Regions from separate parts of the Hymenobacter glaciei genome, predicted to be linked through region 1. Evidence: riboswitches for the same ligand, from Rfam matches in the RefSeq annotation. Region 1 holds a riboswitch; each other region holds the start of a gene.

Region 1 (7,657 bases):
GGGGCTTTTCAAAAGCAATTTGCGAAGCTTACTCAGCTTCCAACATCAGCGCGGCACCGTCGGCCGACTTCAGCGTGAGCTTGTCGTCGGTAAGGGTTTCCACCGCGAAGGTGTTGCTCGTGGTCGCACCGTCGGGCGTCATCGTGATGGTTTTGCCGGCCTGGTCGAACGTGTATTTGCCGTTCACGGCACCGGTGGCGCCGGTCATGTTGTAGGTGCCATTGGCGAAGATGCGCAGCTGCTCGTCTTCCTGGGCATTGGTCTGCTTCACTTTGTCGCCGGTGGCATCGGTTTGCTTGGAGGTTTTCCACACCTTGCTGTCGGTGCCGTACAGCATGTTCACACCTTCCACCTTGCCCTTGTCGTTGCTGCACGAAGCGGCAAATAGCGACACAAGTACGAGCAGGCTAGCAAAATAGCGGAACGAGAAAAGGGACTGGAGTTTCATGAGCACAACGGGTAATGGTGAAAGAATGAAAGTGGTAGCCTGCATAATGCGAAGCTCGTCGGCTTACGATATCAAACCAAAAGAGTTGGCAACGAAACCTCCGCCAAACCTGTGCGTATAGCAACCCGGCCGGCCCAACCGCGAGGTTTTCCGGTGAAATCAGTTGCATCATTTAACTTTGTAAATCCCATGGGACTCTTCGATTTCATCAGCGACAAAGGCGAGCAAAAACCCGTTGAGCCCGCTAAGCCCGCTGCTGGCGGCACCGATTTTTTCGGAAATGCAAAACCAGAAACTTCCGGCGACAGTTATACTGTTGTTAGTGGAGATTCTCTCTCAAAAATAGCCAAGCACCACTACGGCGACGCCGCCAAGTGGCATCAGATATACGAGGCCAACAAGGCCACCATCGGTACTAACCCCGACCTCATTGAAGTTGGTCAGGTGTTAACCCTACCTAGTCTCTAGGTACTTTTTTGCAGAAAAAAGGTGAGAAAAGCCACTCTGTTTCAGGGTGGCTTTTTTGCGTTTGGTGGGGCCGGTCTGAAGTTGTTGGAGCCAAAATCGCCTGTCATCCTGAGCTTGCGAAGGACCTTGTCACCGAAGAACGGTGTGTAGTAACTACACCACTGCGAGTGTGGTAAGGTTCCTCGCTTCACTCAGGATGACAGGCGATTTTAACCGGCGAAAAAAAATATTTTCGCTCTACCGCTTGCCCATCTCAAAAATTCTCCCGTACATTTGCCGATACCAAACAGGTACTCCCCGCTATCGGTGGGTAGTTTTCAAGTTTTATACAGAAGTGGCGAGAGACTAGGCTCCGTGACCCACTGGCAACCTTCGCAAAACGAAAGGTGCCAATTCCTACCCATTCACCGCTTCGGCCGTGCTGGGACAGATGATTCGAGTGCCATGGAAAATTCTTCGAATTCTGCTTTTCTCCTCCCGACTGCTCCGGCTGCCTTGTGCACCGTCGTGTCGGGTTTCTTCGTTTCGGCCGATGGCGGCCAAAATGTGGCATCGCGCCCCGCGCGAATGCGAATGTGCTGTTGTCGCCCGTGTTGTTGCTAGCCTGACTTCGGCTTAACAACCTCCTTTATCTTCTTCGTGGGAATGCCGTTGCCCCTGGGGCCCGTTGGGGCCACGCAGGTTCATCGAATGCGCTAAGCGCGGCTACAGTCCGGCTTATCCTGCGCCGCACTGTAGCCTTGACCGATACAGACGCCCGAAGAAGTTTCTCTCCCCCAACTAGATATTCTTCTCGACTTCGCATGTCCACGCTCACCGCCCCCGTATCCATTCAGCATGAACTGGCCGCAACGGCCCAACACCTGGCCAGCGTGCTGCCCGCTACGGCCAGCCAAACCATTGATGCCGGCATTGCGGCCGTGCACGCCGCCGGGCTGGCCCAGCACAGCCTGCGGGCCGGCCAAACGGCTCCCGATTTCACCCTGCCCGATGCCGTGGGCCAGCCGGTTTCGCTGGCCGAACTGCTGGCGAATGGCCCGGTGGTGCTGGTGTTTTACCGCGGCAACTGGTGCCCCTACTGTAACGTGCAGCTGCGGGCCTACAACCAGGCATTGGCCGATTTTAAAGCTTTCAACGCCACGCTGGTAGCCGTTTCGCCCCAGACGCCGGACCTGACCAGCCTCACGGCTGAGGAAAAAGAGCTTCGCTTCCCGGTGCTGAGCGACCTCGGCAATACCGTGGCCAAGCAGTATGGGTTGGCCTACCAGGTGGGCGATGCGGTGTACCACACCCTGCACGGCGTGGGCATCGACCTGGCCACGTTCAACGGCGACGACAGTGGCGAACTGCCACTCACGGGCACTTTCGTGATTGCCCGGGACAGCACCATTGCCTGGACCGCCACCGACGCCAACTTCAAGCAGCGCCCCGACCCGGCGGTGCTGCTCGAAGCCCTGGCCCAATTGTAATCTGGTTGTCAGTTGGTAGTTGTCAGTTGTCAGAAATGCTGGCAATGAATGGCAACTCACTGACAACTACCAACCAAAACCAGGAGCTAAAAACTAACAACTGACAACCAGTAACTAACAACTAAATTTCAACATCATGTCCGTTCAGCCCCAACACTTCGAAACCCTCCAACTCCACGCCGGCCAGCAGCCCGACCCCACCACCGGAGCCCGTGCCGTGCCGCTATTCCAGACTACCAGCTACGTGTTCAAGAGCGCTGAGCACGGCGCCAACCTGTTTGCCCTGAAGGAGTTTGGCAACATCTACACCCGCCTGATGAACCCCACCACCGACGTGTTCGAGCAGCGCGTGGCGGCCCTCGAAGGCGGCGTGGCGGCGTTGGCCACCGGCTCGGGCCAGGCGGCCCAGTTCCTGGCCCTGAACAACATTCTGCAGGCCGGCGACAACTTCGTGAGCACAGCCTACCTGTACGGTGGCACCTATAACCAGTTTAAGGTGGCCTTCAAGCGCCTGGGCATTGAGGCGCGCTTTGCGGATGGTGACAACCCGGCCTCGTTTGAGGAGCACATCGATGAGAAGACCAAGGCCATTTACCTCGAAACCATTGGCAACCCGAGCTTCAGCATTCCTGATTTTGAGGCCATCGCGGCCATTGCCAAAAAGCACGACCTGCCGCTGATTGTGGACAACACGTTTGGCGCGGGCGGCTACCTGTTTCGGCCCCTGGAGCACGGCGCCAACATTGTAGTGGAATCGGCTACAAAGTGGATTGGCGGCCACGGCACCAGCGTGGGCGGCGTGATTGTGGACGGCGGCACCTACGACTTCGGCAACGGCAAATTCCCGCAGTTCACCGAGCCGAGCGAGGGCTACCACGGCCTGATTTTCAACGACGTATTTGGCAAGGGCGGGCCGTTTGGCAACATTGCCTTCATCATCCGGGCACGGGTAGAAGGCCTGCGCGACTTTGGCCCGTCCATCAGCCCGTTCAACTCCTGGCAGCTGCTCATCGGCCTCGAAACCCTGAGCCTGCGCGTGGACCGCACCGTGGAAAACGCCCTGAAAGTAGCCAACTGGCTGGAGCAGCACCCGCAGGTGGAAAGCGTGAACTACCCCGGCCTGGCTAGCAGCCCCTACCACGCCATCGCCAGCAAGTACCTGAAGCGCGGCTACGGCGGCGTGCTCTCGTTCCGCATCAAAGGCACCAAGGAAAATGCCTCGCAGTTCATCGACAGCCTGAAGCTCATCAGCCACCTGGCCAATGTGGGCGATGCCAAAACGCTCATCATCCAGCCCTCGGCTACCACGCATCAGCAGCTGAGCGAAGAGGAGCAACTCGCTGCGGGCGTGACGCCGACTTCGCTGCGCTTGTCGGTGGGCATCGAGCACTTCGACGACATCAAGGCTGATTTGCAGGCGGCGTTCGACGCCATCGGCAACACCGCCAGCCAACCCACGGAGGGCGAAGAAGTCGGCGAGCCCGAACTCGAGCACGCTCAGCCACTGGAAGTGTAAAGTTTACCAGCTGTTAGTTGGTCGTTTTCAGATATTAGTCTCAGCGAACCAGTCGCTTCTGACAACTGACAACGAGCAACCGACAGCTACAAGCAGGGCCAGTGCGCCGGCCGGGTACCGCTTCCGTGATGGGTAGCGAAATGGGGGTGAGAATCCAGACACCCGGCCGGTTCACTGGCGCTGAAAGCGTGTTATTTGAGCAGCAAGACATTGGTAGCAAGTAGTAAGAGTGGAAGCTCAAATGCTACTGTCTTACTACTTGCTACTCAATTCTTACTACTATCCTGATAATGACTAGCCAAATATTTGAATTACCTGACCTGAAGCTGGAAAGCGGCGAAACCCTGCACGGGGCGCACGTGGCCTACCAGACCTGGGGCCAGCTCAACGAAGACCGCGACAACGTGGTGTGGGTATGCCATGCCCTGACGGCCAATGCCGATGTGCTGGCCTGGTGGCCGGGCCTGGTAGGGCCGGGTTGCTACTACGACCCAGCTGATTGGTTTATCGTGTGCGCCAACGTGCTGGGCTCGTGCTATGGCACCACCGGGCCGCTCGATGCCGACCCGGCTACCGGGCAGGGGCGCTTCCAGCACTTTCCGCTGCTGACGATTCGGGACCTAGTGGCGGCGCACGAAGCCCTGCGCGAAGAACTCGGCCTGACGGACATCAACACGCTCATTGGCGGCTCGCTGGGCGGGCAGCAGGCGCTGGAATGGGCGGTGGTGCGGCCCGATTTGTTCGACCACTTGGTGGTGGTTGCTACCAACGCCCGGCATTCGGCCTGGGGCATTGCCTTCAACGAAGCCCAGCGGCTGGCCATTGAGGCCGACCCGACCTACTCCGCCGGCCAGCCCGGCGGGGGCGACGACGGCTTGCGGGCCGCCCGCGCCATAGCGCTGCTTAGCTACCGCAGCTACTCGGCCTACGCCGAAACCCAGACCGACCCGACCGACGACGAGCTGCTGCGTGAGCACCGCGCCAGCACCTACCAGCGCTACCAGGGCGATAAACTCGTGTCGCGCTTCGACGCCTACAGCTACGTTTCGCTGAGCCGGAGCATGGACACCCACAATCTCGGCCGCAACCGCGGCGGGGTACCGGCGGCACTGGCCCGCATCGGGGCGCGCACGCTGGTGCTAGGCATCAGCTCCGACGTGTTGTTCCCGCTTTCGGAGCAGCGCGAGCTGGCAGCCCACATCCCGGGAGCTATGTATGCCGAACTGGACTCCCGCTACGGCCACGACGGCTTTTTGCTGGAAACGGCGGCCATTACGCACTTTCTGGAGCTGTTCTACGCGCCCACCTTCGTGCACTAATCATTCTCTTTTTGCTGCATTGTTTCCGGCTCGCTCCTGAGCCGGGTTGGTACCTCTTTGCCTAATCCTATGAAATCGCAAACCACTTTTCGCCCGTCGTCCACGCTTGCTTTTGCCTGGCAGGGAGTCCTTTTACTGGTCTTGCTGCTGATGGCTGGCTGCAGCGGTTCGGGCAGCGAAAAGGCCGCCAGCGCAGCTCCGGAAGTAGTGCGGCTCGACTACGCCTATTACAACCCCCTCAGCCTGGTGCTCAAGCAGCAGGGCTGGCTGGAAAAGGACCTGGCCCAGCAGAACATCAAGGTGGAATGGGTGCTGAGCCAGGGCAGCAACAAGGCGCTGGAGTTTCTCAACGGCAACAGCATCGACTTCGGCTCGACGGCCGGGGCGGCGGCGCTCATCGGCCGGGCCAACGGCAATCCGTTGAAGGCCATTTACATCTTCTCGAAGCCGGAATGGACGGCACTGGTAACGGGCAAAAATTCGACCATCAAAACCGTGGCCGACCTGAAGGGCAAGCGCGTGGTCGCCACCCGTGGCACCGACCCCTACATCTTCCTGCTCCGCGCCCTCGACCAGGCCGGGCTCAGCGAAAAGGACATCGAGCTGATTCCGCTGCAGCACCCCGACGGCCGCGCCGCCCTCGAAAAAGGCGACGTGGATGCCTGGGCCGGCCTCGACCCGCACATGGCCAAGGCCGAGCTGGAGTCGGGTGCGCGGCTGTTCTACCGCAACCCCGACTTCAATAGCTACGGCGTGCTGAACGTGCGGGCCGAATTTGCTCAGCAGCACCCCGCGCTGGTCGACCGCGTGCTGGCCGCCTACGAGCAGGCGCGGCAGTGGGCCGTGCTGCACCCCGCCGAGCTGAAGCAAACCCTCGCCACCGAAGCCAAGCTGAGCGAAGCCGTGGCCGCCCGGCAGCTGGAGCGCACCGATTTTACCAACATCACCTTCGGCGCACCCCAGGTAGCGACCATCACGGCAGCCGGCGACGTGCTGAAGAAAAGCGGCGTGATTGAGCCCGGCACCGACGTGGCCAAAACCGTCAAGGACCTCATCGATACCAGCTTCGCCAGCAAGCTGCCCACTGCCACGGGTGCCACGGCACTGAAATAAAGGGGCTACCCAGCATGGGTGCCCATCCTCTCTTCGATGGCTGAAACTACCTCCCTGGCTGCGCCCTTGGCGCAGTCCGAACCACTAGCTGCCCGCCCGGCCCCGGCGCCCATTCCGGCGTTGCGGTCGGGCGGACGGGCGCGCCGTTGGGGCGGGCTCACGGGGGCGGGGCTGCCCGTGGCGCTGCTGCTGCTGTGGGAAGTGCTGGCCCGGGCCGGCGTGCTGAAGGCCAACCTGCTGCCCGCACCCTCGAAGGTGCTGGCCACCATTGGCGAGCTGGCGCGCACCGGCGAGTTGTGGGGGCACTTGGGCATCACGCTGGCGCGGGTGGGCGCGGGGTTTGTGCTGGGCGCAGCGCTGGCGACGGTGCTGGGAGCTGCCACAGGCTACTCACGGCGGCTGTTTCAGCTGCTCGACCCGCTGCTGCAGGGCGTGCGCAACATCCCGTCGCTGGCCTGGGTGCCGCTTTTCATTCTTTGGATGGGCATTTATGAAACCTCGAAGGTGGTGCTGATTGCCGTGGGCGTGTTCTTCCCAGTGTATCTGAATTTGATGAACGGGGTGCAGGGCGTCGACCGCAAGCTGGTGGAAGTGGGGCGCGTGTACCGGCTTTCGGGCGGGGCGCTGGTGCGGCGGGTGTTTCTGCCGGCCACGCTGCCGGCCTACTTCGTGGGGCTGCGCAGCGGGCTGGGGCTGGGCTGGATGTTTGTGGTGGCGGCCGAAATCATGGGGGCCAGCAAGGGCCTCGGCTTCCTGCTGGTGGATGGGCAGATGACCGGTCGGCCCCAGACCATCCTGGCCAGCATCCTGCTGTTTGCGGTGCTGGGCCAGCTCACCGATGCGGCCTTGGCAGCCCTGGGCCGGCGCTTGCTGCGCTGGCAGGACACCCACGGTCAAGTAAACAATGGATAAAACCCGTCATGCAGAGCGCAGCGAAGCATCTCGCATGCGCAACGCAATCAACAGAATTAGTGGTGGCATGCGAGATGCTGCGCTGCGCTCTGCATGACTCTCTAAGTAGGAAATTCTCCTAGCTCCAACTAACTATGCTCCGCATCGACCACCTCAACAAGCAGTTCGACACCGGCATCGTGGCCCTGGCCGACGTGAGCCTGCGCGTGCAGCCCACGGAAATAGTCGCTTTGGTGGGCGCCAGCGGCTGCGGCAAAAGCACCCTGCTACGCCTTGTCGCGGGCCTGGATGCGCCCACCGGCGGCTATATCTTCATCAACGATGAACCGCTGGCGGGGCCGAACGCGGCGGTGGGCGTGGTATTTCAGGAGCCGCGGCTGATGCCTTGGCTTTCGGTGCGCGACAACGTGCG
Region 2 (7,657 bases), on a different contig from region 1:
TATCGAGCGGCTTGCGCGGGTCGACGATGACCACCTGCTGACGGGCGCGGAAGTGGTTGCCGTTCACCAGCACCACGCTTTCGTGGGCCAGCAATTCGGGCTGCGAGAACTTGTCAAGGGCCCGCGTCAGGTTGAGCTGACGATAGTTAATTTTATCGACCAGCTCGGCTGAAAGGCCATTTTCGGCCACGTAAGGCACTGACTTGGCCGGCGCAGCTGCCGACGCTTCCGAAGCACTGACCGCATCACCAGCGGCGTGGTCGGCATCGACGTAAGCCACGCGCAGGGCCGGGGCCAGCAAGGGCAGTAGCTGGGCCACCAGCGTCTGAATATCGCCGCAGGGCGCGCCCAGCACAGCCAGCTCGGCCCGGCCAAATTCGCCTATATCGGGGCGGGCCAGCGCGGCGTGCTTGGCCCGTTTTACGGTTGAGGTTGGTAGACTTTCCATATCGGAATTTACGAATTTTCGGCGCGATGAAAGTCCTTTTTACCGCCGGTTTTCTCGATAAGCTGCACGCCTTCAATAGAAATGTCGTGCGAAAACGCCTTGCACATGTCGTAGATGGTGAGCGCAGCCACGGTGGCGCCGGTCAGCGCTTCCATCTCCACGCCGGTGCGGCCAGTTACTATGGCGGTGCACACCACGCGCAAGGCATCAGTTCCGTCGGGCTCGATGGTAATGCTGCAATCATCCAGCCCCAGCGGGTGGCAGAGCGGGATAAGGTCGGCGGTTTTTTTAGCGCCCATGATGCCCGCCAGAATAGCCGTGTGAATAACCGGGCCTTTGTGCGAAGGCATTTCGCCGGCCTGCACGCGGCTCAACAACTCTTCGCCCAGCACTACGCGGCAGTGGGCCCGGGCCACGCGGCGGGTGGGCGCTTTGGCTCCAACATCCACCATCGTGGGCTGGTTGGCGGCATTAACGTGGGTGAAATTTTTGGTCAGCATAGGAAGTTTTAAGCGTTGGGCCGTAGCGCGAACTTTCTAGTTCGCGCTACGGCGCCGTTCGGGTACGCGAACTACAAAGTTCGCGCTACGGCCTATCTAGCCAATTCGGCCGCCAATTGTTTCGCCGCAAACTATTGAGCAAAATAGCCGTTTTTCATCAGCCGCCGGGCCACAACACCTAATTCCGTTCCGGCAAAACTGCCGCGTCAGCCTATTCCGGCTGCGCTTCCCCTCCCTCTATCATGACCAATACCGCATTAGTCGTTGGTGCCAGCGGCATCATTGGCAGCAACCTGGCCCAGGAGCTACTGGCTAATAACTGGACCACCTACGGCCTGGCCCGCCGGCCCGGCACCGATATTGCCGGCCTGCAACCCGTGCCTGCTGATTTGCTCGACACAGCCAGCCTTGAAACCGCGCTGGCCAATATTCGGCCCACGCATGTTTTCATTACCAGTTGGATGCGCAACGACACCGAGGCCGAGAACATCCGGGTGAACAGCGCCATGGTGCGCAACCTGCTGGCCGTGCTAGGGCCGAAGCATTCGGTGCAGCATGTGGCGCTGGTGACCGGCCTAAAGCATTACCTGGGGCCGTTTGAAGCCTATGTGAGCGGCGGTGTGGCCCCGCCTACGCCCTTGCGCGAGTCGCAGCCCCGGCTGGCGCTCGACAACTTTTACTACGCCCAGGAAGACGAGGTGTACGCCGCCGCTGAGCGCGACGGCTTCACCTGGAGCATCCACCGGCCGCACACCATCATTGGCAAAGCCGTGGGCAACCTCATGAACCTGGGCACCACCCTGGCCGTGTACGCCAGCATCTGCCAAGCCACGGGGCGGCCGTTTCGCTGGCCCGGCTCGCGGGCGCAATGGGAAGGCTTGTCGGACGTGACCGATGCCCGCGTTATTGCCAAGCAGCTGGGGTGGGCCGCTACCACCGACGCCGCCCGCAACGAGGCCTACAACGTGGTGAATGGCGACGTTTTCCGCTGGAGCCAACTATGGGGCCGCCTGGCCGAGTGGTTCGGCGTGGAGGCCGTGGGCTTCGATGGCAGCATTCACCCGCTGGAAGCCGAGATGGCCGGCGACGCCGACCTCTGGCGCGAAATCGCCACAAAAAATGGCCTCGTCGAGCCGGACATTAGCCGCCTGGCCTCGCCCTGGCACACCGACCTGGACCTCGGTCGCCCCATTGAGGTGATGACGGATATGGCCAATAGCCGGAAGCGAGGCTTCACCGTGTTCCAAAGCACGGAGGATTCGTTCTTTGATTTGTTTGCCAAGCTGCGCGAGGACCGGCTGATTCCGTAGGCTTGCAAAAAATCCCAGAACGTCATGCTGAGCGAAGTCGAAGCATGGCGTTCGGCTTAGTCCTGACAAGCAATTTAATCTTCCATCCCTCCCCATGCTCTCCCCCGCCGAAGCCACTGCCCACGTCCTCGCCACTGCCCGCCCGCTGCCGCCCGAAACCGTGGCCCTGCCCCGCGCCGCCGGCCGCATCCTGGCCGAAACCCTGACGGCCGACCGGGACTTTCCGCCCTTCAACCGCGTGGCGATGGACGGTATCGCGGTAAGCTTCGCTAGCTGGGCCGGGGGCCAATCGGAATTTGATATTGCGCACACCCAGTACGCCGGCGAACCCCTCCGGCCACTGACCAACCTGCAGCAGGCCGTGGAGGTGATGACCGGTGCGGTGCTGCCCACCGGTGCCGATGCGGTGATTCGCTACGAAGACCTTCTGCTGCACGACAACCGCGCCACCATCCAAATTCCGCCGCCCGCCGCGCCCGGCGTCAACATCCACCAGCAAGCGGCCGACCGCCGCGCCGGCGACGCCCTGTTAAACCCCGGCATCCGCCTCGGCCCAGCCGAGTTGGCCGTGGCTGCCACCGTGGGCGCCGCCGAAATAGCCGTAGTACGCGCCCCTCGCCTGGCCGTGGTAAGCACCGGCGATGAGTTGGTCGGAATCGAGGCGACACCGCTGGCCCACCAGATTCGGCGCTCCAACGTGTACGCTCTGCAAACACTGTTTACGCAGGCGGGGGCCGAAGTTTCGTTGTTTCACCTCTCCGATAACCGCGAGGAGCTGCGCGTGGGACTCACCAACATCCTCGCCGCCGGCTTCGATGCCGTGGTGCTGAGCGGGGCCGTGAGCAAGGGTCGCGCCGACCACCTGCCAGGCCTGTTGCGCGAGCTGCACGTGGAGGAAATTTTCCACGAAGTGCAACAGCGGCCCGGCAAGCCGCTTTGGTTCGGGGCGCGAGCCGGTGGGCCGGTGGTTTTCGGGCTACCCGGTAATCCGGTGTCCACGTTCATCACGGCTTGCCGCTACGTGCGGCCGTGGCTGCGCGCCGTGCAGCTGCCCGAGGGCATACCCGAAACGGCCGTCACTACCGAAGCACCCGCCCCGGCCGTGCTCACTGTCGACATCAATTTCAAGCCCCAGCTTACGCACTTTGTGCCCGTGCACCTGACCGTAGACGCCGAAGGCCGCCGCCTGGCAACGCCCCTACGCGTGGGCGGCTCCGGCGACATGATGGGGCTGGTGGGAGCCACGGCGTTTCTGGAGCTGCCGCCGGAGCCGTCCGTTTTTCCGGCTGGCAGCGTATGGCCGGCCTGGGCACTGTAACCAATGCACGGGCCGGGCACTGCTGGCCAAGCACGCAAGGCAGTGGGGCACGGTGCGGCAAACCAAAAAACGCCAATCCCTTCGCCAAAACAATTATACAATGCAGTAGCTTTTTGGCAGCATATTTTTATTTCCACCATCAGCTTATGCTTACAACCTATACCAGTACGACCGCGACGTCGGGCAATGCCACCTTGGTTGTACGGCCGCAGGCAGTTGCCAAAAAAATATTTCTGGTAATCGGCCTGCTGCTTGTGCTGGATTTGGTGAGCGTTTACCTGGTGCAGGTGCTGCATACGGACACGAGCGTGGTTCGGAAGCTTGTGCGTTACTTCGACTTGAACGAAGAAAACACCATACCAGCTTTTTTCTCCTCGCTGCTACTGCTGCTCGCCAGTGCCCTGCTCCTGGTAATTGCCCGGCAGGCGGCCAGCCGTAAAAAGGCCCTGCTCTGGCTACTACTGAGCGCCGTTTTCCTGTTTCTGGCTCTCGATGAATCAATTGCAATTCACGAGGAATTAACGTACAGTGTTAACAAAATGTATGCGCCCAGCACGGACACGAACGGGTTTCTGCGCTACAGCTGGGTGGTGCCTTACCTGCTGGCGCTCACTGTTCTGACGGCCTTTTATGCCCCTTTCCTGTGGCAACTGCCAACCTTCGTTCGCGCGCTGTTTGTGGCCTCGGGCTGCATATTCGTGACGGGTGCGGTGGGTATGGAGTCCATCGAAGGGCATTATGATTTGCTCTATGGCATGCACAACCTGTACTCGTCGCTTCTGTGCGCCCTGGAGGAAGTGATGGAGATGAGTGGAGTTGCGTTGTTCATTTTCGCGCTGCTGACTTACATAGCCCGGGAACAGGGAGAAATACGCTTCAGCGTCACTAGTTCGAAGGAAAGGGTGCTGGATGAACGCGAATTGCAGCCAAGGCTGTAGGTACCAAGTTATTTTTTGGCTGCCGCCGGGGCCAGCGTTTTTCCGGCGGGTAGCGTGTGGCCTGCGTGGGCGCGTTGCCCCCTTTCTTAAAAGGAGGAATGAGGACATTCTGACCTATTGAGCCATTTCCCAATTCTTCATTCCTCATTCTTCATTAAGCCGAAGGCGTTGTATCTTCGCCCTACGCTGCTATCCAGAAAGACCGAGGGACCGGGCCCGATGACGTCTTGGCAACCTACCGCGAGTAGGTGCCAACTCCCGTTTCACCGCCTTTTTTGGTGAAAGAAGATGACAGCCGGAACCGTGCGCTTGCGCTTGGGTTTCTTTCTGGATACGCGCTTTTACGCTGCTATACCGACTCCGAAAGAAATGTCCACCGCCACCCTCGCCGCCCCCTCTCCTCTTCCCGACCTGCTCCGCCAGCGCCTGCTGATTCTTGACGGCGCGATGGGCACCATGATTCAGCGCCACCCGCTGACGGAGGAGGATTTCCGGGGCACCCGCTTCGCCGACCACCCCAAGCCCCTGCGCGGCAACAACGACCTGTTGAGCCTCACGCGGCCCGACATCATCAAGGGCATCCACGCCGAGTACTTCGCCGCCGGGGCCGACATGGTGGAAACCAACACCTTCTCAGGCACCACCATTGCGCAGGCCGACTACGGCCTGGAGCACGTGGTGTACGAGTTGAACTACGAGTCGGCTCGCCTGGCCCGCGAGGCGGCCGATGAGTACTCGACGCCCGAGCGCCCGCGCTTCGTGGCCGGCGCCGTTGGCCCCACCAACCGCACCGCCTCGCTCTCGCCCGATGTAAACCGCCCCGGCTTTCGCGCCGTGACCTTTGATGAGTTGGCCACGGCTTACCTGGAGCAGGTGCGCGGCCTTGTGGACGGCGGCGTGGATACCCTGCTCATCGAAACCATTTTCGACACGCTGAACGCCAAAGCAGCCCTCTATGCCGTGCAGAAATTCTTTGACGAAGGCGGCCGCGTGGTGCCCGTTATGATTTCGGGCACGATTACCGACGCTTCGGGCCGCACCTTGAGCGGCCAGACGGTGGAAGCTTTCTGGAACAGCATTCGCCACCTGCCGCTGCTAAGCGTGGGCTTGAACTGCGCCCTCGGCGCCGACCAGCTCCGCCAGTACGTGCAGGAGCTGAGCCGCATTTCCGACGTGCACATCTCGGCCTACCCCAACGCCGGCCTACCCAACGCTTTCGGTGGCTACGATGAATCGGCGCAGGAATTTGCCGCGCTGGTGGAGGAGTATTTGAAGGAAGGCATCGTGACAGTGGTGGGCGGCTGTTGCGGCACCACGCCCCAGCACATTGCCGAGCTGAGCAAGCTGGCCGAGAAATACCAGCCCCGCCAACTCCCCACCGAACTCGCTCCCTCGACTCGCCTGAGCGGCCTAGAGCCGTTTACCATCAAAGAGGAAAGCCTGTTTGTGAACGTAGGCGAGCGCTGCAACGTGACCGGCTCCCGCGCTTTCGCCCGCCTCATTCGCACGGGTGCCTATGAGGAAGCCCTGGCCGTGGCCCGCTTGCAAGTGGAAGAAGGCGCGCAGGTACTCGACATCAACATGGACGAGGGCATGCTCGATTCGGAGCAGGTGATGACGACGTTCCTGCACCTCATTGCTTCGGAGCCCGACATTGCGCGGGTGCCGGTGATGATTGACTCCTCGAAGTGGAGCGTGCTCGAAGCCGGCCTGAAATGCGTGCAGGGCAAGAGCATCGTGAACTCGATTTCGCTGAAAGAAGGCGAAGCAGCTTTCCGTGACCGCGCCCACACGGTGCGCCAGTACGGCGCCGCCGTGGTGGTGATGGCCTTCGACGAAAACGGCCAGGCCGACTCGCTGGAACGCCGCAAGGAAATCTGCCAGCGCAGCTACGACATCCTGACCAAGGAAGTCGATTTCGACCCGTCCGACATCATCTTCGACCCCAACATCCTGACCGTAGGCACGGGCATGGACGAGCACCGCAACTACGCCATCGACTTCATCGAGGCCGTGCGCTGGATTAAGGGCAACCTGCCCGGCGCGCTCACCAGCGGCGGCATCAGCAACATTTCGTTTTCCTTCCGCGGCAACGACGTGGTGCGCGAGGCCATGCACACGGCCTTCCTCTACCACGCCATCCGCGCCGGCCTGGACATGGGCATTGTGAACCCCGGCCAGCTCGGCGTGTACGATGAAATTGAGCCCCACCTGCTCGAGTTGGCCGAAGATGTGCTGCTAAACCGCCGTGCCGACGCCACAGAACGCCTCGTGGAATTTGCCGACACCGTCAAGCAAAAAGATAAGGCCGAAGTAGTGGCCGACGAATGGCGCAGCCTACCTGTGTGGGACCGCCTGCAACACGCGCTGGTGAAGGGCATCACCGAGTTTATTGACGAGGATACCGAAGAAGTGCGCCAGCAGGTAACTCGGCCTTTGGAAGTAATCGAAGGTCCGCTGATGGCCGGCATGAACGTAGTGGGCGACCTGTTCGGGGCCGGCAAAATGTTCCTGCCGCAGGTGGTGAAATCGGCCCGCGTAATGAAGAAAGCCGTGGCTTACCTCGAGCCGTACCTGTTGGCCGACAAGCAGGGCTCGGACCGCCAGACGGCCGGCAAAATCCTGATGGCAACGGTGAAAGGCGATGTGCACGACATCGGCAAGAACATCGTGGGCGTGGTGCTGGCCTGCAACAATTTCGACATCGTGGACCTCGGCGTAATGGTGCCGCTGGAGAAGATTCTCGATGAAGCGCAGAAGCAAAACGTGGACGTTATAGGTCTTTCCGGCCTCATCACGCCCTCGCTCGATGAGATGGTGTACGTGGCCCAGGCCATGGAAAAGCGAGGCTTGAAAATTCCCCTGCTCATTGGCGGCGCCACGACTTCGCGCCTGCACACGGCGGTGAAAATCGCGCCGTCCTACAGCGGGGCGGTGGTGCACGTCAACGACGCCTCGCGCTCGGTAGGGGTAGCCGCGGGCCTGCTCGGCTCGGGTGAACGCGCCTACGCCCAGACCGTGGCCGACGACTACGCCGCCCTGCGCGCCGATTACGCCAGCCGCCAGCGTGACAAAAGCTACCTGACCATTGAAGGCGCCCGCGCCAACGGTTTCAAGTCGGACTGGAATACAGTAAGCATCAC
Region 3 (7,657 bases), on a different contig from region 1:
CCGGCCGCTGGCGCTTGGGGTCCCATTGGCCAAAATCGTCGCGCACTGAAAAGATGCGCTCCTTGGCCCGGGCCTTCTCCTCGTCGCGCCGCGCCCCGCCGATGCAGGCGTCAAACTCGAATTCCTCAATCACATCGAGCAGGGTGTAGGTCTGGAGCGGGTTGCGGCTGGGGTATTTGCCACCCGGCTCGTGCAGGCCGCGCTCCCGGATGGTGTCTTCCACCTTGCGCACAATTAGCTTCTCGCCCAAATGGGCCGCCAGCTCGTCGCGGTAGTTGATGATTTCCTCGAAGTTGTGGCCGGTGTCGACGTGCACCAGTGGGAAGGGAAACTTACCCGGCCGAAAGGCTTTTTCGGCCAACCGCGTCAGGGCAATCGAGTCTTTACCGCCCGAGAACAAAAGTGCGGGCCGCTCGAACTGTCCGGCTACTTCGCGCAGGATATGAATAGCTTCAGCTTCTAAACGGTCGAGGTAATCGGGATAAGCAGCGGTTGGCATTGGCACAGGAAGTCTAGGCCCGAAAAAATCGGGCGAATGTGAAAAGCAGGAAGATTATGGGTGGGATAAGGCCCGCGAGAGGTGCCCTTGGGGTAGGAAGTAGCGCCAGCGGCCCAGCCGCTAGCGCCCGAGGATGGGCCTAGCCTGGCATTCGCTCTACCACCGGGTCGAGGCCCTGGTGGGCGGCAGTGGCATGCAGGCCGCACTCCTTGGCGGCAGCGTCTTCCCACCACCAGCGGCCGGCGCGGAAATCCTCGCCCGGCGCAATGGCGCGGGTGCAGGGCGCACAGCCGATGCTCACGAAGCCTTTATTGTGCAGTGGATTAACCGGAATGCCGTTGGCCTGGGCGAAGGCCTCGCACTCGGCCCAGGTCCAGCCGAAGAGCGGGTGTACTTTGATGAGCTCGTGGCCGGCATCCCACTCAGCTGGGTGCATGGTTTGGCGGTTTTGCGACTGCTCGGCGCGGATGCCCGTCACCCACACCTGCTGGCCAGCCAAGGCGCGGGAAAGGGGCTCCACCTTGCGGATGTTGCAGCACTCCTTGCGGTTCGCTATGCTCTCGTAGAAGCTGTTGGGGCCCTTTTGGCGGGTCAGCTCCTCAATGGCTGCGCCGTCGGGCGCGAATACTTCGATGGGCTTTTCATAGCGCAGCAAGGTCTTGTTCCAGGTAGAATAAGTTTCCTGAAAATTGCGGCCCGTGTCGAGCGTAAACACCCGGATGGGTAGGTCGTTTTCGAAGATGAAATGGGTGAGAATCTGGTCTTCGAGGCCAAAGGAGGTAGAAAACGAGACGCGGCCGGGGAAGTGGTCGGCCAGCAGGGCCAGGGTTTCCGGTGCCGAGCATTCGGGAAGGTAGCGGCGCAGGTCAGCAACCTGGCTTTCAAGGGGTAATGCCATGATGGGAAGGGAGTTTTTCTCCGCAGAAAAAACCAACAATGGGCCGTAGAGGCCGCAAAAACCCGCTATGCGTCGCGCAATGAATCAATCACCACAAGAGGGGGTAGCGGGGTAGCCGTCGCAACAGCCGCCGGAAGAGAAGCCCTAGTTCAACAACCAGCAATCTTCCCCGGCATAGCGGCCAGGGAACAGCACATGCAACAACACATTCGGCGCGAAGCAGCGAGGGTGGTGGGTTGCAGGCGGAGATTGGTGGATGTGCTCACGGCAGTTTTTATATGTCAGGACTTGGCACCGTTCCAACTGGTGGGGGTTGCCGGCGTTTCGTCGAGCCTGTCTCTCCGCGCCTCTGTATAAAAATGGATAGCGTCCCAAACGAGGGTTGCTGGGGCAAATGTAACCGACGAAAAAGCGAAATGCCAAAATTTTATTTTATGAATATGAAACTGGCCACATTGCCATAGGTTTGGCCGCCGTGCTTTTGCCGCGTAATTTGCCGTGCAACCCCTGAACCTGCCGTGTGGTCTATGGGTTGCTTAAGCACACTCAAGACCTCGTTTTCTGCATGGAAGCTCTGTCCATTTCCGCCTACGTCGATATCAACGCTCCTTTGGTGGAGCGCTGCCGCCTCAACGACCGCCAGGCCCAGGCCGAGATTTACCGGCGCTACTCCAAGGCAATGTTCAACGCGGCCCTACGCATCACCGGCGACTACGCTGAGGCCGAAGATGTGCTGCAGGAGTCGTTCCTAAGCGCTTTTCGTGAACTAAGCGGCTACAAAGGCGATTCCTCGTTTGGGGCGTGGCTGAAGCGGATTGTGGTGAACAAAAGCATCAATTGCCTGCGGCAGCGGCGGCTGGCGCTGGTGCCGCTGGGCGAGCAGCACCACGACGAGCCCGCCGAAGCCGCCACCCACTCGCCCGAGGATGAGGCCGATACGCACTACCGGGCCGACGTGCTGCGCCGCTGCATTCAGGAACTGCCCGACGGCTACCGCGTGGTGCTCAGCCTGTATTTGCTCGAAGGCTACGACCACCTCGAAATCGCCGGCATCATGGGCATCTCCGAATCAACTTCTAAATCACAGTACAGCCGGGCTCGGGTTCGGTTGCGCGAATTGGCCGCCCAGCGTGGCCTGAGCTAACGTTTATCCCTTATAATCATTACTTAATCGTTTCATTACCCTTCATCCTGTTTCGCCCGGCCGCGGTTTTCGTATAGCCCCGTGGCCCGCCTTGAACTTGGACGAACCGTGCGTCTGCTACTCATTCATGGATACCCCAACTAATACTTCTCTTGAAAATTTCGTCGAGCGGCACCGCGCCGATTTCGACACCCACGAGCCACGCCCGGACCTGTGGGCCGCGCTGGAGCAGCAGCTAAGCCCTGTTGCGCCCGCCATGCGCCTGAGCGACGAACCCCTGGCAGCAACTGCGGCTCCGGTAGTGGCTGCTGAGGAGTGGGCTGCGCCGGCTGCTTCGATAGCAACTGCGGCAGTTGGCCACGCCAACTGGTTTCAGCGCTACGGCGTGGCGGCGGCACTGGCCCTGCTGGTGTTTGCGGCCGGAGCCAGCGAAGCCTGGAAATCCCGCTCGGTGGGCGCTGAAGTAGCCGTTGTGGCTGCGCCCGCGGCTAAGCTGGGAAGCGTAGATACTGAACCCGATGCGGCCTTGTATCAGGGTGGCAACCCTACTTCCCTCACCGCCGCTGAGCATACCACCGGGGCCGACAGCCAGCTGGTGCGCGCCGTGCGTGGCATGGAAGCCTACTACACCAACCAACTCGCCCGCCGCCAAACGGAGTTAAGCCAGCTTAGCGGCCCGGGCATGGTGGCCATGAATGCCGACTGGCAGCACGAGCTGGCATCGCTCGATTCGAGCTACCGCGTGCTGAAAATGCAGTTGCTGCAGCACCCGCAGCCTGATGCCGTGCTCACGGCCATGAACCGTAACCTGCAGGTGCGTCTCGACATTCTCGACCGCCAGCTGAACCTAAGCAACACGCCCACTGAGGCCGACCCCAACGCCGGGGCGTATGTACTGGCCGATAGCCGCCGCTCCGAATGAGCCAGCTAACGGTTTTTCGGGGTGCGCGCGGACTCGGGCTGCTGGGTTTGTTGGTTGGACTGCTGGTTCAGCCTGCTGCTCAGGCGCAAACAATAGCCGATGCCGTACCGGCGGGCCGCTGGACAGCCGCGGGACCGTGCGTGGCCAGACATGCACTGACGCCCGAGGCTAAACGTGCCGCCGAAGCCCTGTTCGGAAGTACCGAAGCGGGCGAGCAACAACCCGCTGGGCAACAACCGGCTTGCCAGCAGGAGGGACCACAAAACCCCGCTGCCGACCAGCCCGACGGCCCCGAAACGGCTGCTCAGTTGCAAGTGGAGCAGCGCCGACGCCTCAGCCGTTCGTTTGCGGTGCCGAAGCAGGGGCGGGCCTTTTCGCTCGACACCCGCTACGGCCGCGTGCAGGTAAACACTTGGAGTAAAGCGGAAATCAAAGTAGAAGCTGAACTGGTGGCCCGCGCCGAAACCGATGCCGGCGCCAAGCAAGTGCTGGAAGCGCTGGGTGTGCAATGGCTCGACTACGATGCCCGTACCGGCGGCGTGGCCGTAAGCACGCAGTTTGGTCCTGCCCTGCGCGGCCGGGCCGGTGGTTGCCGCTACCAGGTGAATTATACCGTGTGGCTGCCTCGTACCACGGCCTTGCGCATCTACGACAGTTTCGGCGACGTGACGCTCAACAACGACCTGCGCGGCAACACCGAGTTGGCGGTTGAATACGGCACCCTGCGCACCGCCCGCCTCGAAGGCCCGCGCAACCTCATTCGCATTGGCAACGGCGACTGCCGCATTGCCTTCGCTGGCCGCGCCAGCATTGATGCCAGCTACGCCCAACTGCGCCTCGATGAGGGCACAACGGTGGACCTGCGCAACAACTATTCCGACGTTGACATCGGTACGGTGCAGGACCTGACGGTGCACAGCAAGTACGGCGACGTAGCGCTGGGCAGCGTGCGCAACCTGCGGGGCTCGTCGGGCTACTCCCGCTTCACCATCGACAAGCTAAGTGAGGGCCTGGATATGGCCGTGCGCTACTGCCCCGATTTCGTGGTGCGCGACATGGGCGCCAACTTCCGCCAAATAAACCTCGACGGCGGCTTCAGCACCATTCGCCTGGGATTTGCCGACGCACCCGCCTTCCGCTTCGACGTGAGTACCGAACAGGGCCAATTGCTGGTGGATAAAAACTTTGTACGCGTGCTCTCGCAGGAAAACGGTCCTCAGACCAGCGACGTGCTGGGGGTGTTTGGAGCCGTGCTGCCGGCCCAGCGGGCGGGCAACGTCAACATCAAAGTGCGCTACGGCACGGTGCGGTTCAGCAAGTAGCGCCTGGACTACGAACGATATTACCAAACGGTCATGCTTCGGCTACGCTCAGCATGACGTCCTTTGAGCAATGTCGTTTCGTCTCGTTCTTTTCTTGTTTCTGCTCGCCGGTCCAGCGCTGGCCCAAACCCCAGCCTCTGTGCCTGCTATTCCTGCATCTACTCTCAAAACCTACGCCCTGCGCCTGCGCCCCGGCGATGACCTGCGTCAGCAACTCCTGGCCTTCACCCAGGCCAACCACATTGCCGCTGGCACCATGCTTACCTGCGTGGGCAGCCTCACGGTAGCCACGCTGCGGCTGGCCAATCAGGAAGGACCCACGGTGTACAAAGGGCACTTCGAGATTGTGTCGCTGGTGGGCACGCTCTCCACCAACGGCTCGCACCTGCACCTGGCAATATCGGATAGCACCGGGCGTACTATTGGTGGGCATTTGCTTGATGGCTGCCGGGTGTATACCACCGCTGAAATTGTGCTGGGTGCGCTGCCACAATTGGAATTTGGGCGCGAACCCGATAACACGTTTGGCTACCAGGAGCTGGTAGTGCGGCCGGCGCCGAGGCCAGCCCCCCGCCCCGCCGCTGCGCCGAAACGGAAAAAGTAGCCATTGGCCGAGAAAACGCGAGAGCAGGCGAAACCAATCATTTCGGCTGCTTATTATTGTGGTAACGTGGGCGCCATTCCTCCGGCCCGAAGCCGGGAAGTAGCCTGCTCTGCCATCCTGACTTTCATTTATGTCGATTGCGATTCGTAGTGCCGCGCTGGCACTGCTGCTGGCTGGCCCGCGCCTGGGCTGGAGCCAGCAAGCTCCCATTGTCTGGCCCCGGCCCGGCCAGCTGGTAAAAGAGGGCGTGGCCCTGCACGACAAAGAGGACTACCCCGGGGCCATTGCTAAGTATCAGGCCGTCACAGCCGGCGATTCGTCGTATGCCACCGCCCAGAGCGAGCTGGCCATGACGCTGGAAGCCGCCGGTAAACACGCTGAAGCGGTAGCCGCCGCCCGCCGTTCGTTGGCCCTGCAACCCTTCGAGCCCCAGAGCTACAACACCCTGGCCACCGCCCAGGAATCGCTGAAGCAGATTGATGATGCCCTGGCTACCTATGCTGCTGGCATTAAGCTGTTTCCTTACAACCAAAACTTGGTGTACAACCTGGGCGTGGTGCAGTTTCAAAACAACCATCCGGCCGAGGCCATTGCCAGCTTCCAGCGCAGCATCGAGCTGGTGCCAACGCATCCCAACTCGCACCGCTTATTGGCCGTGCTGGCCGCCGAGCAGGGCCACACCTCGCGGGCGCTGTTGGGCTGGCTTACGTATCTGGTGCTATCCAACCCGGGCCAGACGGCTCACGATGTACTGGTAGCTGCCGAAACCCTTTCCGAAGGGGCACCCGTGGTCGACGACAAGGAACGCATCAAGCCCATTGTGCCCAACGAGGCTTTTGCCGAGCTCGACCAGCTCATCGAAGGCAAGGTGGCGCTGCAGGCAGGCTATGTGTCGAAGGTGAAATTCCCGGCTTCGGTGGTGAAGCAGACCCAGCTGCTGGCGGAGAAATTCCCGCTGGATGGGCCAGCCGACGACTTTTGGGTGAAAACGTACGGGCCAATGGTAGCCGCCCTGCGCCAGAACGACCACCTCACGGCCTTCACCTACAGCATCCTGGAATCGGCCGACGACAAGCGCGCGGCCCAGTGGGTGAAGGGCAACAAGTCGAAGATTGACGCCATGATGCGCGTGGTGGTAGAGGCGCTGTCGGAGCTGCGCACTAAGCAGCGCATTGTGGGCCAGCCGAGTGCGCCACGGGTGACGGGCTGGTTCAGCAAGAACTCGCTCGTGGGCCTCGGGCCGGGCGTGGTCGATGCGGCCGGGGAATTTAAGGGGAGTGGCGACTGGATTTCGATTGATGCAGCTGCGGGCTACGTGGACGGGCACGGACAGTACAACGCCGCCGGCCAGCGCGTGGGCGAGTGGAAAGCCTTCCGCCCCGATGGCACCCTGGAGCAGGTGTACCACTACAACGACAAGGGCGAACGCGAGGGCCTCACCCGCGAGTTTCACCCCAACGGCCAGCCGTCGTACGAAAGCACGTACCGCGCCGGCAAGGTGGAGGGCGTGCTCACGGTGTACAACGAGTGCGGGGCACGCACCGGCAGCCGCACGTTTAAGGGCGGCGACCTCGACGGGCCGTACGCTACCTACTACGACAACGGGCAGCTGCACCTGCGCACCACCACCCACGCCGACAAAGTAGACGGGCTGGAAGAAGGCTTTTACCAGGACGGCAGCCCCGAATACACCACCACCATGGTGCAGGGCGCGAAGCAAGGGTCCTTCACCTCGTACTACCTCGGCAAGGTGCTGGAGCGCAAAGGCACCCACGACCACGACCAGCTCGACGGCCTCTACCAGGAATACCACGACAACGGCCAGCTGAGCCAGGAAGGCCGTTATGCCCACGGCAAGCAAATGGGTGCCTGGAAAGAGTATCACCCCAATGGCAAGCCAAGCGTGGAAAAGAGCTTCGACGAAGCCGGCAAGCTGCACGGCACCTACCACGATTACGACGAAACCGGCCACCTCTACTGCGACACCGAGTACGCCCACGGCCGTACCGTGCACCTGCGCTATTACAACCGCCAGAACCAGCCCGTGCTCGACCAGGACACCCGCAAGGGCCGCGTGGCCGTGCAACTGCCCGACGCCGACGGCCACAAAAACGCCACCGGCACCTTCCTCAACGGCGAGCTAGTGGGCGAGTGGCAGTGGTTTTACACTGACGGCGGCCGGCGCGAATTGGCCCACTTCGACGACAAAGGCACCAAAACCGGCATTGCCGAGCTGTACTACCACGGCGGCCAGCTACAACGCCGCAC

The links. A riboswitch is a leader RNA that binds a small molecule or an ion and turns the genes downstream of it on or off. The one in region 1 is predicted to bind S-adenosylmethionine.
Region 2: it holds a riboswitch for S-adenosylmethionine, as region 1 does, so the genes downstream of both, metH (methionine synthase) here and ABD837_RS07410 (peroxiredoxin-like family protein) in region 1, are expected to answer to the same signal.
Region 3: it holds a riboswitch for S-adenosylmethionine, as region 1 does, so the genes downstream of both, ABD837_RS19580 (phosphoadenylyl-sulfate reductase) here and ABD837_RS07410 (peroxiredoxin-like family protein) in region 1, are expected to answer to the same signal.

The regions. Positions count from the first base shown of each region.
Region 1 is NZ_BAABDK010000012.1:39,623-47,279, forward strand. Features, by position in the region: gene ABD837_RS07400 (hypothetical protein) at 29-448, opposite strand; gene ABD837_RS07405 (LysM peptidoglycan-binding domain-containing protein) at 638-916, shown strand; SAM riboswitch class I at 1,238-1,353, shown strand; gene ABD837_RS07410 (peroxiredoxin-like family protein) at 1,720-2,385, shown strand; gene ABD837_RS07415 (O-acetylhomoserine aminocarboxypropyltransferase/cysteine synthase family protein) at 2,522-3,901, shown strand; gene ABD837_RS07420 (homoserine O-acetyltransferase family protein) at 4,192-5,220, shown strand; gene ABD837_RS07425 (aliphatic sulfonate ABC transporter substrate-binding protein) at 5,290-6,333, shown strand; gene ABD837_RS07430 (ABC transporter permease) at 6,370-7,245, shown strand; gene ABD837_RS07435 (ABC transporter ATP-binding protein) at 7,380-7,657, shown strand, end outside.
Region 2 is NZ_BAABDK010000032.1:59,335-66,991, reverse strand. Features, by position in the region: gene ABD837_RS21225 (NTP transferase domain-containing protein) at 1-448, opposite strand, end outside; gene moaC (cyclic pyranopterin monophosphate synthase MoaC) at 457-948, opposite strand; gene ABD837_RS21215 (SDR family oxidoreductase) at 1,191-2,258, shown strand; gene ABD837_RS21210 (molybdopterin molybdotransferase MoeA) at 2,353-3,576, shown strand; gene ABD837_RS21205 (hypothetical protein) at 3,555-4,514, shown strand; SAM riboswitch class I at 4,701-4,809, shown strand; gene metH (methionine synthase) at 4,884-7,657, shown strand, end outside.
Region 3 is NZ_BAABDK010000030.1:65,301-72,957, reverse strand. Features, by position in the region: gene cysD (sulfate adenylyltransferase subunit CysD) at 1-499, opposite strand, end outside; gene ABD837_RS19580 (phosphoadenylyl-sulfate reductase) at 639-1,397, opposite strand; SAM riboswitch class I at 1,669-1,757, opposite strand; gene ABD837_RS19575 (RNA polymerase sigma factor) at 1,963-2,541, shown strand; gene ABD837_RS19570 (hypothetical protein) at 2,669-3,463, shown strand; gene ABD837_RS19565 (hypothetical protein) at 3,460-4,785, shown strand; gene ABD837_RS19560 (PPC domain-containing DNA-binding protein) at 4,925-5,389, shown strand; gene ABD837_RS19555 (tetratricopeptide repeat protein) at 5,520-7,657, shown strand, end outside.